Linked DNA regions of Actomonas aquatica. Each later gene encodes a partner of the first gene's protein in a complex. Links are inferred from orthologs where the notes say so. Each region holds a gene or a part of one and is shown on either strand. Other genes may lie near its edges.

Region 1 (5,033 bases):
TGCGATCGAAGCGTTCCTCGCGGGTGAGGAGCTTTTCGCCGAGGTCGCCGATGTAACCGCCCACGATCGCGGCCTGGAAGAGGGCGCTCTGGGCGTTGAGTTCGGCGGTTTCAATGCGCTTGGAAATCTCGACTTCCTGCTCGCGGGTCAGCAGCGGGACCTGGCCCATCTGCTTGAGATACATACGCACCGGGTCATCGAGGATGTCGTTTTGGGAGGTGCGGGTGGCTTCCTCCTCGGCCTCCTCCATGCGCTGCTTGTAGTCCTCAACCTGATCCGGCTCGAGGATCTCGATCTCCAAGTTTTGGAGAATGGAAATAATGTTATCAAATTCGTCTTGGTTCTCGACGGACTCGGGCAGCGCCTCGTTGATGTCGTCCCAAGTGAGGTAACCCTGCTCCTTGGAAAGGCGGATGAGCAGGCGGATGCGCTCGTTGACCCCGCTGGAGGCGGCGTCGACGGCAGCAGACGAGTTGCCCTTCGTTGCGTCGATGGCCTTTTCGACGGCTTCGGATTGGGCGGAGGAGGAGGCTGACTTTGCTTTGCGCGGCATGGATTGAAAATGAAACTAGACAGCCGGCGCCAACCGGATGGGCTGACGAAGCTGTCCTTGGAGCTCTCGACGTTCTTTCAGCAGAGAAAATGCGTCAGGCTGAATTTCCGTAGCGGGTTTCGACAAAGCAAGTTCTATTTGGCGTAGGCGCAACCGCAGGGCGCGTTCTCTGAGCTTTTGCAGGCCTTCTTCGGCCGCCTTGAACGGTTCGTCGATTTGCGGAGAGTCGAAAAGCAGGGAGGCGATGAGGGCTTTTTCGGCCTCACTTTCCAGAATATCGCTGTCGGCCAGGTTTTGGGCGCCAGGCCAAGCATCGTGCTCAAACTCGGCCAAGACACGGTTGAGCAGCGCGCCGGCGGGGTGGTTGGCGTCGACCCACTCCGGAGGGAGGGCGTGGCTTAAGGGGGGGCCGACCTGCTCAAAGTGTAAGCAGAGGAGAAGGAGGTGGTGCTCGGGAGAGATGGTCTGCGGGCCGGATGGTCGTGGCTCGGGTGGCGGCTCTTCGCGGGCGGGGCTGGAGTAGCGGGTGCCGCGTTGGCGGAAGCGCTCAAAGTCTCGGGTCAGTGCCACCGATGAGAGGCCGAGGTGGCGGGAGGCTTCCTGGATGAACTCGTCGCGGGCAACTTCCGACTCGGCGGCGAAGATGATCTCGGCCAACGGATTCACGACGGCCGCTTTGCGCTCGGCGTTGGCTTGGGAACCTTCGGGGAGCAGTGCGCGGGCGGCGAAGGCCATGGCCGATTCGGCGTCGGCGCGCACCGCGTCGTAGCCGGCGAGGCCGCGTTCAAGGAAGAGCAGGTCCGGATCGAGTTTTTCGGCGCCTTTAAGGGTGAGGAAGCGCACCTCCAGGCCGGCTTTGAGGGCCATGGGCAGGAAACGCAGGGCGGCTTTTTGGCCGGCCCCGTCGCTGTCGAAGAAGCATTCGACCTGATTGTGGTAGCGGCGCAGCAAGGCGAGCTGGGTGTCGGTGATGGCGGTGCCTTGCGGGGCGATGGCGGTTTTGAGGCCCACGCTCCAGCAGCGGAGGGCGTCGAGTTGCCCCTCCACCATAACGAAGGGATGCTCCTCCTTGGCGTGCGTGCGGGCGCGATCGAGATTAAAGAGCAGGTTGCCCTTGGTGAAGATGGGGGTCTCGGGGGAATTGACGTATTTGGCGTCCTTGGCCGGATCGTTTTCCGGCGTGAGCTCGGTCTGGCGGGCGGTGAAGGCCACCACGCGGCCTTGATGGTCGCGGATCGGGATCATCAATCGGCCGCGGAAGCGGGGGCGCAGCGAACGTAAGGTCACCGCGGCGTCGTCGTAGATGAAGAAGAGCCCACACTGGCGGAGCGCGGCCTCGGAAAAACCGCGTTTAAGGAGGAGGGCGCCCAAGTCGCTGCCGTGGGCATCGGCGGCGCCGATTTTAAAATCCTCGGCTAGCTCATTGGAGAAACGGCGTTGTTTGGCCCAATAATCCCGCATCCAATTGCCCGTGTCGTTTTTGGCGCGGAAGGCTTCGTGGTAGTGTTGGGCGGCGATGTCGTGCAGCTCGAAAAGCTCTTGGCGCAGGGAACGTTCCTCCCGGCTGGGGCCGGCGCCCTCCTCGTATTCGATGGGGATGTTGAAGCGCTGGCCGAGGGCTTCGACGGCTTCGATGAAGTTCAGGCCCTCCGTCTCGCGCACAAAGGTGATCAAGTCGCCGGATTTGCCGCAGCCGAAGCACTTGTAGACGCCCATGTCGGCGTTCACGTGAAACGACGGCGACTTCTCTTGGTGGAAGGGGCAGAGGCCTTTGAAGCGGGAGCCGGCTTTCTTCAGCGTGACGCTGCGCGAGATGACATCGACGATGTTCACCCGCGCGCGGAGATCGCGGACGCAAGACGGTTTAACAAGAGGCATGGTGGCAGGGCCGGCGCGGGCACCGGGGCAGGGACATTTGATTCGGCGTTTGCGCTGTCAAGGTGCTGTGCCTTCTTTAAACGGAAACAACCTTCCCGCTTTCGCGTCTATCTAAGCTCCATGCGTCGCTTCGCTGCCTTTGCTCTCTTCTCCGTCCTCCTTTCACCTGCCTCAGTTCTGAAGGCGCAGGATGCCGCGGCACCGGCGGCACCGCAGCTGCCGGGCACAGTCTGGGAGGCCAAGTTGAATGGTTTCACACTGGCGGATTACAAACCCGAGGTGGAGGCCCTGTTGCAGCAATTCGAAGAGGCGGTGGGTCATCGGTTAGTCCCGGGTGAGAAAGCCAAGGTGGGACTGAAAGTTTACACCGACTCCGGGCCAGGGTTGGCCACGCCGGTGCCGCTGGTGCAGGCGGTCATCGCGGCGCTGCGGGAACGGGGCTACGAACGGGAAAATATCTTTCTGGTCGGGATGAATCCGCTGCGCCTGCGATTCACCGGCTACCTGCCTTCGCTGATCACGGGGGAGTCTCCTTTCGCCGGCCACCCGATCTACGTGCTCGAGTCGGGTAGCTTCTATGATCCGCAGTGGTTCTACGACAGCCCGCTGCCGACCCGTTTTAATCCGGTGTTTTTGGCCGACAAGGGCGAGGACGCCCACCAGGCCCGACTCGAAGCCAACCGTCGCAGCTTCCTTGCCACGCCGCTGTTTTTGGATGCCGACTTCTGGATCAACCTGCCGGTTTACACCGATCATCCGACGATCGGCATCAATGGTGCGCTGGTGAATGCGACGCTGTGGAACGCCTCCAACACGGCCCGATTCTTCAGCAATCCGAACAATGCCCCGGCGGCCGTGGCCGAGATGAGCGCGATCCCGGAACTGCGGCAGACGTGGCTGTTCACGATTGCCAGCCTGCAGCACTACCAGTTCGTGGGTGGTCCGGCCTTCAACTCGCTCTACACCGTTTCCGATCGTGAGGTTTGGCTCAGTGCGGACCCAGTTGCGTTGGACACGCTCATGTTGGATCGGATCAACCAACACCGTCGTCAGGCCGGTTTCCCGATCGTTTCGGAGGAGATCCGCACCCTGGAGTTTGCAGAGGTGCTGTCGGTGGGGAGTTCGTCAAATTTGCCTCAAAGAATCGTGCCGGTTGATGGTTAGACAAGTCGGGGGCGAATTTCCCCTTGTCACCTTCCGGCGCCTGCGCCCTGTATTTGGTTAAGCATGACTTCTGCCGCTTATCTTCCGCTACTGGTCCAAGTGATCCTCGCCGTGGTGATTGGTATCGCGATTCTGTTCGCGAACCACGTGGCGGCGCAGCGGGTGCGCAGTAAGAGCCCGATCAAGGACACCCCCTACGAGTGTGGGGTGAAGGGCGAAGGGATCGTGCACACGCGCTTCTCGGTTAAGTTTTATGTGACTGCGATGCTCTTCCTGCTTTTCGACATCGAGGTGGTTTTTCTCATTCCGTGGACGTTCGTCTATCGCGACTTCCTGGCCAACAACGTCGCCATCCTGTCTCCGATGATGTTCTTCCTGTTCGTGCTGGTGCTCGGCCTCTTCTACGAGGTCAAGAAGGGCGCTCTGGAATGGGAGAAGTGATCTGCGCATAGGAGGGAGCTTGGTGCATGCGGCTGGAAAAACTCATCGCTCGAAGCCGAATCCTCGAACTGCAGAGCACCGACATGCGCGGTGCGTTGGCGGAGATGCTGGCGGTTTGCGCGCAGCGCTTTGAGGACCTGAAGACCGAACCGCTCCTGCGCGGCCTGATGGCGCGGGAAGCCACCATGACCACCTACTTGGGGCATGGCGTGTCGTTGCCGCACGTTCGGGCGCGCTTGGGCCGTCGCTACATTCTCGCCATCGGGCGCAGCAAGGACGGGGTGCTGAATGATGGCTCCGAGGAAGAACGCTCGAAGCTCGTGCTCATGCTCCTCGCCGATGAAAAGTCGCGAGACTATCTGCAGGTTCTGGCGGCCATCGCCCGCCTGGTGAAGGATCCGGAGCTGGTCGCATCCCTGATTTCTGCGGAAACGGGTGAACAGCTCTATGAGCGCCTCATGGCCGGTCTCGGTGGCATGCAGGTGCGGCGTCTGCCCAAGAAGCAGAACCGCATGAACCGCCTGATGATGCGGGAGGCGGAACGCGTGGCCAAAGGCGCGGATTGCGACGCGATCCTGGTCATGGGCGATACCTTTGTTGGTGGCATCGATGCCTCGATGTGGACGGCCAAAATCAAATCCATCCTGGTCACCAGCACGGGGTCCGATGGAAACAGTGTTTTCGATTCTTTCGCCGAGGTCGTGCAGGTGCGGTCGTTTTCGCCGCAACGCTTGGCGCAGGTGCGCAGTGCGATTCTGGTGTCCCTGACCCGCGGCATCGTCACTTTCACCGACCGGCTGTGCTGCATCGGTGGGGTGCAGGGCAGTAACCAATTTGATACGGTGGGTGTCGTGGAGGTTGAACGGGAATTCCAGACTCTCCTGACCGGCCAAAACGACCTTTTGCCCGACGACGTGAAACCCGAAGTCTTCGAGCGGGTCATCGCGGTCGCTTCGGAACTCGGCATCGAAGGTCGCGAAGGCAAACCCGTGGGCTG
Region 2 (4,614 bases), 270 kb from region 1 along the record:
ATGGACTGCTGCCCGGCGAGCGCCTGGATAACGGCCGGCGCGTTGGGCGAGATGTCATCGATTTCCACGACTTGGTAGGAGTAGGACAGCTGGCCGTTCACGAGCTCGAACAGGCGCTTGCGCATGTAGATCTCACCACCGGTGCGGATTTCGCTGTAGATGGCGGAATTGAAGTCGGAAGTCGTGCGGAACAGCGTGAAACCCGTGGCGAGCTGACGCTCGAAGAGCCACGGCTCCTCGAAGGAGAGCACCACTTCACTGGACTGATCACCCAGCTGCATGCGCAGACGGAACTTCTGGCCGTCGCCCTGGAAGAAGGAGCGGCGGTTGAAAACGTCGAAGTTGGACTGCGTGAGCTCCGCAAAAATCACCGCACGCTCAAGCGAGCTGAAGCCGGCGCCGAAGGTGAGGTTACCGGTGCGGCCCTCACGGACAGCGACCTTCATGTTACGGCGGCCCGGAATATTGGTGGATTCCGGCGTGAGGTTCACGTCCTCAAAGAAACGGGTATTATCCAAACGCAGCTTGGAAATCTCCATGCGGGAGGTGTCGAAGAGTTCACCCGGTCCGAGCACCAACTCGCGCAGAATCACGATGCTCTTGGTCTTGGTGTTGCCCTCGATACGCACGGATTCGACGTCGTAGGGGTCGCCCTCATCGATGATGTATTCGAGGTCAATATCGCCGGTCTGCAGATTCGGGATACGCAGCAAGGTCACACGGGCATCGAGGTGGCCGCCGCGGCCGTAGAACTTCTCGATCTCGGAAGCATCCTCATCGAGCTTCGAAGGCACGAAAACATCGCCCTTCTTATTCTTGAGACCCATGCGGATGAGTTCGCCCGGCACCATGGTGGCACCGGAAACTTTGACGTCACCGATACGATATTGGCGGCCTTCGTTCACGTTGATGGTGATGACGAGACGCTCCGGCGACGGGTAGTCGTAGATGATCTGTTCCGGCGGGATGGAAACGTCGAGGTAACCCTCTTCGCGGTAGAAATCGCGCAGGGTTTCGAGGTCATCCTCAAACACTTCGTCCTTGAAGCGGCCAGTGCCGAGTAGCCAAGACCACATCCACCACTTCTTGGTCTCCATTTCCTTACGGAGCTTGCGGGCCTTGATGTTGTCGTTGCCGGTGAATTTCACGCCCGCGATTTTCACCTTGTCGCCTTCACGGATCTTGAAGGTGACCGTGCCGAAACCGGTGGAGCGATCACGGTCGATCTCGTAGTAAATGGAGACGCGGTTGAAACCGATCTTCTGGTAATACTCGCGAATCTTCTCGGTGTCCTCCTTCACCTGACGTTCGTCGAGCACGAGATTGGCGCGGGACTTGATCTCCTTCTCGAGACGCTTGTCGCGCACGCGATCATTGCCGTCGAAGATGATCGCCAGCACGCGATAGCGCGGGGTGAGCTCGAAGACCAGATTCACACCGCCGGACGGCAGGGTCTCGCGCTTGACCTCGATGAACTCGAAGAGCGACGTGCGATACAGCGAGCGGATGTCGCGGTCGATCAGCACCTCGTTGAGGGGGTCGCCTTCGCGCAGCTGCATGTTGGCGCGAACAATCTGTTCGCTCACATTGGTGGCGCCTTGGAAGCGGATGATGATATCCTCGATGGTCTGGGGACTGCCTCCACCGAAAGCCTGCGCCAGAGCGGACGAGCCACTCCACGAGACCAAAGCCAATAAGACGATAAATCGAGCGATCCGAACGAGCGGATTACGTAGTGTAGTTTTCAAAGCGAGTGATGTCTCGGAGGAACGTAAGCTTCAAGTCTCCTACCGGTCCGTTTCGTTGCTTGGCAACGATTAACTCGGCGGAGTCTGCAGCCACTTGGAACTTCTCATCCGCGTCGCGCGGACGAGCCAACATAAGCACGACGTCAGCGTCCTGTTCGATGGAGCCTGATTCACGCAAATCGGAGAGTTTGGGAGTGCGGTTTTCCTTTTCGGCGGAACGGTTGAGCTGACTGAGAACCAACACGGGCAACTCAAGTTCCTTGGCCAAGGATTTTAGACCGCGGGAAATTTCCGCCACCTGTTGCTCACGCGGGGTTTTGGGGTCGGTGGGGCTGAGCAACTGGAGGTAATCGACGACGATAAACCCGAGCGGATGACGCGCATGCAGGCGACGGGCCTTGGCGCGTAACTCCATGATGGTGAGATGGCTGGAGTCATCGATGAAGATCGGCGCGCGCGACATCTCATCGGCCGCGTTCTGCAGATCCTGATACTCCTTGCCGCCTTGGCTCACGAAGCCCTCACGCAGTTTCTTCATGTTCACGCGGCCGCGTGAGCAGAGCAGACGCATGCCGAGCTGAGCCGCGCTCATTTCGAGCGAGAATACGAGCGTGCCCGTCGGCGTGCCTCGCTTCGGCATGGCCGCATGCTCCGCCATGTTGAGTGCCAGCGAGGTTTTACCCATCGACGGACGCGCCGCCAAAATGATCATTTCCGCCTTCTGGAAGCCGTAAGTCATGGCATCCAAGTCCTTGTAACCCGAGGAGACGCCGGTGATCTCGCCCTTGTGGTGCATCATCTTGTCGATGACGACCCAAGCGTCCTTGGCGGTCTGCTTCATCGATTTCGCGCCGTCGGACACACGCTCCTGCGTGACTTGGAAAATGTCCTGCTCGATCTTGTCGACGAACTCCTCCAGCCCGCCTTGGAAGTTAAAACACTGCTCGACGGTGCTGGTGCCGACCTTGATGAGCTGGCGTAACAGATGCAGTTCGCGCACCCGTTCGATAAAGTAGTCGGTCTGCGCCGTCGTGGGGATGCGGCTGCTGACCTGCATGAGATACGGCAGTCCGCCGATCTCATCGAGTTGGCCGGTCGTCTTCAGCTCCTCCGCCAACACCTCAATCGCCACCGGCGGGTTGGTTTGGTAGAGCTCGACCAGCTTTTCGAAGATGATGCGGTTGGCCGGCACGTAGAAGGCCGCCGGCGCCAGCTTCTTCTCCAAACACTTGGCGATGGAATCCGAACCATCGAGCAGACAGCACGATAGCAAATACTCCTCGGCCTCCACCGAGTGCGGAGCCTGCCGCCCCAGCGTCGGCATTTCCCCATCGGGTCCCCCTCTATCATCACCTCCACGACCGGGAGCGCGGCGGCGACGGAAATCGGAACGGGATTCGTAGGGAGCAGATTCCATAGGGGAAAACGGAGATGGCAACGACCTGTCGCGGACAAGGCAACAGGCGGAATGGAAAAGTTGTTGGGCTTGTCCACAAAGCCCCGCTCAAGCGGGACGAACGGGCCCTAAAACGACAACCGCCGCCAGCTGGGCAAGCGGGCGGCGGCCGGTAAAACAATCAGAAACGATTACGCATCGGCCTTGGCGGCCTCTTCGTCGGTGGTCTCTTCGATCGGGTTCTCCGACACGACGTCGAACGACAGCTCGACGCTCACATCGGCGTGCAACTTGATCTTGGTGGAGTGGTTGCCGAGGCTCTTGACCGGGGTGTAGAGGTGGATCTTCTTGCGATCGATCTCGACGCCGGCCTCGGTGATCTTCTCGTGCAGGTCGGCCGCGGTGATGGCGCCGAACATCTTGCCACCCTCGCCCGTTTGCACGGCGAAGGCGATGGAGAGCTTCTCGAGGTGCTTGGCGAGTTCCTGCGCACCGTTGAGCTCAGCTGCCTCGCGCTCGGCCCGACGCTTGCGCAGCGCTTCGACGCGCTTGCGGTTGGCGAGGGTCATCGGCGTGGCGTAGCCTTGGGGGAGGAGGTAGTTGCGGGCGTAGCCGGCGCGAACTTTGACTTGGTCACCCTCGCCGCCGAGGCCTTCGACGGGTTTGAGGAGGAGAACTTCAGTATTGGCCATGGGAGGAATGGATTAGGTGTTTGTTTGTTTTTTGGAAGGGAGCGACGCGCAGTTTAAAATGGCACGTCTTCATCGAGGTTGTCGTCGGCCGGGGCCGGGCGCGGAGCCCGCGGGGGCGGCGAATTGCGCTCGGGGGACGGGCTGTAATTGCCGCCACCACCGCTGCTGCCACCACCCTCATTGTCGCCATCCCCGCGCCCACCGATGAACTGGAAATTTTCCAGCACAACCGACAGACGGCTGCGTTTTTGACCCGTGTTTTTGTCTTCCCACTGGTCAAAGCGGAGACGGCCCTCAACGAAGAGCGCTCGTCCCTTGGTGCAGTATTTGGAGATGGTTTCGCCCTGTCGGCCCCAAGCCTCCACATCAATGAAGGTCGTTTCCTCGCGGGTCTGGCCGGAGCCATCCTTGAAGGAGCGATTCACCGCCAGACCAAACTGGCAGATGGAGTTGCCCTTCGGGGTGACCCGCAGCTCGGGATCCCGAGTGAGGTTGCCGATGAGGAGAACGCGATTGAGATTGGCCATGGGGCGATTGGCGCGACGAACGACGCGCTTAAAGGGTCTCGATGTAGGTGCGGTAAACGACGCGGTTGAGGCGCAGACGCTCCTTGAGCGCGGCCGGGGCCGTGCCGGGGGCACTGAAGTCAACCTGGACATACACGCCGGTCGGGCGCTTGGGATCGGTCACGCGAGCGAAGTCGCGCTGGCCGAGGTTCTCAACCGCGCTGACCTCGCCTTCGACGACGGAGATCTCACTCTTCACGTTCTCGATGATC

Evidence for each region. The genes of interacting proteins can lie anywhere in the genome.
Region 2: the proteins of dnaG (region 1) and dnaB are in contact, whole or in part, in a crystal structure (PDB 2R6A), measured with the Geobacillus stearothermophilus proteins. The link is inferred for Actomonas aquatica from one-to-one orthologs. Residues at the interface, in WP_049624496.1 of Geobacillus stearothermophilus: Lys456, Leu457, Leu458, Pro459, Ala460, Asn463, Ala464, Leu467, Leu535, Leu536, Ile537, Ala538, Gln544, Glu545, Asp548, Tyr549, His552; in WP_033016901.1 of Geobacillus stearothermophilus: Ser13, Glu15, Ala16, Gln18, Glu91, Leu92, Asp94, Ala95, Val96, Pro97, Thr98, Ala99, Ala100, Asn101, Tyr104, Tyr105, Ile108.

What each region holds. Positions count from the first base shown.
Region 1 is NZ_CP139781.1:5,639,387-5,644,419, forward strand. The notes cover bases 1-2,865. They hold dnaG (DNA primase), read right to left. Parts: upstream 2,432-2,865; coding sequence 569-2,431; downstream 1-568. Other genes in these bases: rpoD (RNA polymerase sigma factor RpoD), read right to left, coding at 1-553; K1X11_RS21555 (DUF362 domain-containing protein), read left to right, coding at 2,552-2,865. Also shown: more of K1X11_RS21555, read left to right, coding at 2,866-3,595; K1X11_RS21560 (NADH-quinone oxidoreductase subunit A), read left to right, coding at 3,659-4,036; K1X11_RS21565 (diadenylate cyclase), read left to right, coding at 4,063-5,033. UniProt on the Escherichia coli protein: RNA polymerase that catalyzes the synthesis of short RNA molecules used as primers for DNA polymerase during DNA replication.
Region 2 is NZ_CP139781.1:5,909,325-5,913,938, reverse strand. The notes cover bases 948-3,909. They hold dnaB (replicative DNA helicase), read right to left. Parts: upstream 3,166-3,909; coding sequence 1,729-3,165; downstream 948-1,728. Other genes in these bases: K1X11_RS22655 (single-stranded DNA-binding protein), read right to left, coding at 3,890-3,909; rplI (50S ribosomal protein L9), read right to left, coding at 3,336-3,836; bamA (outer membrane protein assembly factor BamA), read right to left, coding at 948-1,694. Outside these bases: more of bamA, read right to left, coding at 1-947; more of K1X11_RS22655, read right to left, coding at 3,910-4,363; K1X11_RS22650 (30S ribosomal protein S6), read right to left, coding at 4,392-4,614. UniProt on the Escherichia coli protein: The main replicative DNA helicase, it participates in initiation and elongation during chromosome replication. Travels ahead of the DNA replisome, separating dsDNA into templates for DNA synthesis.